Regions from separate parts of the Sporosarcina sp. P18a genome, predicted to be linked through region 1. Evidence: predicted binding sites of a transcription regulator. Region 1 holds the regulator's gene; the other holds the start of a gene.
The links. The regulator LexA, encoded in region 1, represses DNA repair genes until DNA is damaged. The targets are predictions, from matches to a motif close to CGAACATATGTTCG.
Positions count from the first base shown of each region.

Region 1 (2,420 bases):
GTGATGTATTGGAAAAAGTATACTCAGATGTATTCGGTGCGGAAGACTGTCTCGTAAGAAATCAAATCATCTCCGGCACACATGCAATTACGATTAGCTTGTTTGGAATATTGCGCCCGGGTGATGAACTTCTATATATCACAGGTAAACCATACGATACGTTGGAGTCTATCGTTTCGGGAAATGGCAAAGACACAGGTTCACTAGAGGATTTTCAAATTTCTTATCGGCATATTGATTTGAAAGAAGATGGCTCTGTTGATTTTGAAAAAGCAAAAGAAATGATTTCATCGAAGACGAAAATCGTGGCGATTCAACGTTCTAAAGGCTATTCAAGCAATCCATCATTCAGAATCCATGAAATTGAAGCGATTATTAAGGAAATCCGCAACATGAAAGAGGACGTTGTAATCTTTGTAGATAATTGCTATGGAGAATTCGTGGAAATGAAAGAGCCTGTTGAAGTTGGAGCAGATCTTATGGCGGGCTCACTCATTAAAAATCCAGGTGGTGGACTTGCCAGAACAGGTGGTTATATAGCCGGTAAGAAAGACTTGGTTGAGAAGTGTGCATATCGTATGACATCTCCCGGTCTTGGGGCTGAAGCAGGAGCCTCTCTCGATACGTTACTGGAGATGTATCAAGGTTTCTTCTTGGCACCACACGTAGTCAGTCAGGCCGTTAAAGGTGCGCTATTCACATCCGCATTTTTAGGCAGCTTTGGTATGGACACGACTCCGCATTACAGTGAGCTTCGAACAGATTTAATTCAATCCGTGAATTTTAAGAACGCTAAACAAATGATTGCATTCTGCCAAATGATTCAGCAAAATTCACCAATCAATGCCCAATATGCACCGGAGCCTTCCTATATGCCTGGTTATGCTGATGACGTCATCATGGCCGCGGGAACGTTCATTCAAGGCTCTAGTATTGAATTGACAGCTGACGGTCCGATTAGGCCACCATATACGGCATATATTCAAGGAGGATTGACTTACGAGCATATAAAATCCGCAGTACTAGATTCTATGGAACAATTACTTGAAAAGAAATTGGTATAAAGAAAAAAGTGTATCGAAAACCTATTGAGGTTTCTCGATACACTTTTTTGATCATTAATGAATCATACGGAATACACCGATCACTTTTCCTAGTATAGAAACTTGATCTACAATGATTGGCTCCATAGAGGAGTTTTCTGGTTGGAGTCGGAAATAATCTTTCTCTTTAAAGAAACGTTTGACTGTTGCCTCATCTTCTTCTGTCATAGCCACGACAATTTCACCATTACTTGCGGAATGCGTTTGTCTGACAATCACGCGGTCTCCGTTTAGGATGCCCGCTTCGATCATGCTATCCCCTACAATCTCCAACATGAAGACTTCATCCTCAGATGAACCGAATGTATCCGGCAAAGGAAAGTACTCTTCAATATTTTCAATCGTCGTAATTGGATTACCTGCTGTAACTTTACCGATCAACGGTACATGCATAACACCACTTTTTAACTCGTCCAATCCCTCTGGATCCAATATTTCAATGGCGCGAGGTTTTGTCGGGTCTCTCCGTATGAAACCTTTACTTTCGAGTCGTGATAAATGACCGTGGACCGTAGAACTTGATGCAAGACCGACAGCTTCTCCAATTTCACGAACGGAAGGGGGATACCCTTTTAAACGTACTTCTTCTTTTATAAACGCAAGTATTTCTTCTTGTCTCTTTGATATTTTCTTCAACAGATTCACCTCTTCTACTAGTTTGCAAGCAATGGAATACTGAACCACTATTTTGAATATAGTATAACATGTGTTCGATTACTAATCAAACAAAGGTTCTAATTTCACTTGACATAGAATCATATGTTCTCTTATAATTAAGAACAGGTATTCCGAACATGTATTCTAAAAGCGTAAATTAGAGGAGGAGTTATGATGGAGATTATTAAAGAATTTATTAAAAATAATTATTATTTTGCAGTATTATTAGTAGTTTGTGTATCATTTGCTTGGGTTCAATTCGATAAAATGGCTGAGGAAGATCACTATATGGAGATCGTTATTAATGAAGGAGATACACTGTGGCAGTTGGCTTCTAATTATTCGGAAGATATACCAACTACTCACTGGATCGAACAGGTACGTTCTTTAAATGAATTACCTACGGATCAAATCGTTTCAGGTGAATTACTGCGTGTGCCTGTTAAAATTAACAAACAAACAGATATTCGAGTAGCTGAAATAGGAGTGGGATCTAAATAATGGAAAAGAAATGTGTAATATACTGCCGAGTAAGTACGGAAAAAGAAACACAAGAACAATCTATTGTAAGGCAGCAAGAAGAACTAGAAAAATTAGCTGCTGAATTATCATATGATTGCGTTGGAATCTATACAGATCGTCAGAGTGGATATGACATGG
Region 1 is NZ_PDYQ01000001.1:1,163,425-1,165,844, reverse strand. It holds gene CSV75_RS05960 (methionine gamma-lyase family protein) at 1-1,064, shown strand, start outside; gene lexA (transcriptional repressor LexA) at 1,119-1,739, opposite strand; gene yneA (cell division suppressor protein YneA) at 1,935-2,261, shown strand; gene CSV75_RS05945 (YneB family resolvase-like protein) at 2,261-2,420, shown strand, end outside.

Region 2 (2,420 bases), on a different contig from region 1:
TCCGGGATGTCGATCCCTTCACGCAGTAAGTTGATCCCGATTAATACATCATACGTACCGACCCGTAACTCGCGAATAATTTCTGTACGTTCCAGTGTCTTAACGTCAGAATGGAGATACTGAACTTTAATCCCGATATCTTTTAAATAATCCGTTAAGTCTTCTGACATCTTTTTAGTCAGAGTTGTAATCAATACACGTTCATCTCGCTCGATTCGAAGATGTATTTCATCCAATAAATCATCAATTTGTCCTTCAATAGGACGCACTTCAATGATTGGATCCAGTAATCCTGTAGGACGTATAATCTGTTCTACCATTTCGTCTGTATGCTCAATTTCATAAGGGCCCGGCGTTGCTGAAATATACATCGCTTGGCGAATATGCTTTTCAAATTCTTCAAACATCAATGGTCGGTTGTCCAATGCAGAAGGCAAGCGGAAACCATGTTCTACTAATACTTTTTTCCGCGCTTGATCTCCATTGTACATACCGCGAATCTGCGGCAAAGAGACGTGGCTTTCATCCACGACAATCAAAAAATCGTCAGGGAAGTAATCTAGCAATGTATAAGGTGTTGCACCTGCTTCACGCAACGTTAAATGTCTGGAGTAGTTCTCAATGCCAGAACAGAAGCCCATCTCTCGCATCATTTCTAGATCATAACGCGTCCGTTGTTCTAAGCGCTGCGCTTCCAATAACTTATCATTATCTCGTAAATATTTAAGCTGTTCTTCCAATTCAATTTCAATATTTTCAATTGCTTTTAATAATTTTCCTTCACGTGTAACGAAGTGGGAACCAGGGAAAATGGCCACGTGATCACGATCACCGATGACTTCACCTGTTAAGGCATCCACTTCACGGATTCGTTCAATTTCATCTCCAAAAAACTCAAGACGTATACAACGCTCATCACGTGCCACCGGGAAGACTTCGACTACATCGCCTCTGACACGGAATGTACCCCGCGTAAAATTAATATCATTGCGTTCGTACTGAATGTCCACCAGCGTCCGCAATAGTTGATTACGCGGTATTTCCATTCCCTTGCGTAATGAAAATACCATTTCATTATATTCTTCCGGTGAACCAAGACCGTAAATACAAGATACAGATGCCACAATCAATACATCATTACGTTCGAATAAAGCACTGGTTGCAGAGTGGCGAAGTTTATCAATTTCATCATTGATTGATGAATCCTTTTCAATAAAAGTATCCGTCTGTGGCACATACGCTTCCGGTTGATAAAAGTCATAGAAGCTAACAAAATATTCTACCGCATTATCTGGAAAAAACTCTTTGAACTCGCTATATAATTGTCCTGCCAACGTTTTATTGTGGGCAATGACCAGTGTAGGTTTATTGATTTCCGTCAGTACATTAGAAACTGTAAATGTTTTACCTGTCCCCGTTGCACCAAGTAACGTTTGATGTTTCTTGCCTTCTTTTATGCCGTTAACAAGGCTATTGATCGCTTTTGGCTGATCTCCTTGCGGTGTATATGGTGCCTGCAATTGAAATGTTTCGTTCAAATGGTTCCACTCCTCTTCTTAAACACCTATCCTTCTATTTTACCACAACTATCGTTTTTTCTAAAGAAATAACGAACGTACGTTTTAAACTAACTCTCTATGTACTTTATTGTACCCTTGTGCTTTGTGAAAGAAACTTACAGCTAAGACATTCTATACAAATAAAAAAACACTGCCAGGATTTTGTCCTAGCAGTGCCTATAAATAAATTATTTCGTTTTAAGTTCGTATCCATGTTCTTGTGAAATGTCGAGCAATTGTTGTGTATACAGGTCGAATGCTTCATTGTCATTTTGATCCAGCGCATCGTCAATCAATAACATGATTCGCGATTGTGTTTGTTCCCAGTGAATGTGTTGTAGAAACAGATCCCAATAGATTTCGTTCAGCAGCAATTCCGCTTGGAGAGAAGTGCTATTGTTACCTACCGCTTTCAAAAATTCAGCATATGAGTTGTTATTATTCATCTCTCTCACCCCTGATACCTTTTAGTAATTATATATGCAATAGAATATAAATTGCAACCATTATTCTAACTATTCGAACTTTTGAATTATTTCAATGTAGTTAGTGGAGTATTTACTAGGCACATATATTCAGATGATTCTGTGAAATTTCTTATATTATGAACTTTAGTTCAACTTTACTAGTATCTATTATCAAATTTCTATCATTTGCTCTTTGGTCAATCGGATCGTTGCCTCACCGACAATGAGTGCGATAGCCGCAATCAAGACAGGTGTAATGCTTAGTCCGTATAACGGTAATGCCGCCAATAATAGAATGATTGCATGTAGCCAAATCAGTTTTCTCACTAACGAACGAACCGCTTTGATTTGCGATTTTTCCTGTTCTTCGGGAAACAGCTGATCCATAGTAAAC
Region 2 is NZ_PDYQ01000008.1:73,451-75,870, forward strand. It holds gene uvrB (excinuclease ABC subunit UvrB) at 1-1,538, opposite strand, end outside; gene CSV75_RS15095 (IDEAL domain-containing protein) at 1,748-2,005, opposite strand; gene CSV75_RS15100 (ABC transporter permease) at 2,198-2,420, opposite strand, start outside.
Region 2: the regulator LexA is predicted to act here: its motif matches at 1,611-1,624, upstream of uvrB (excinuclease ABC subunit UvrB).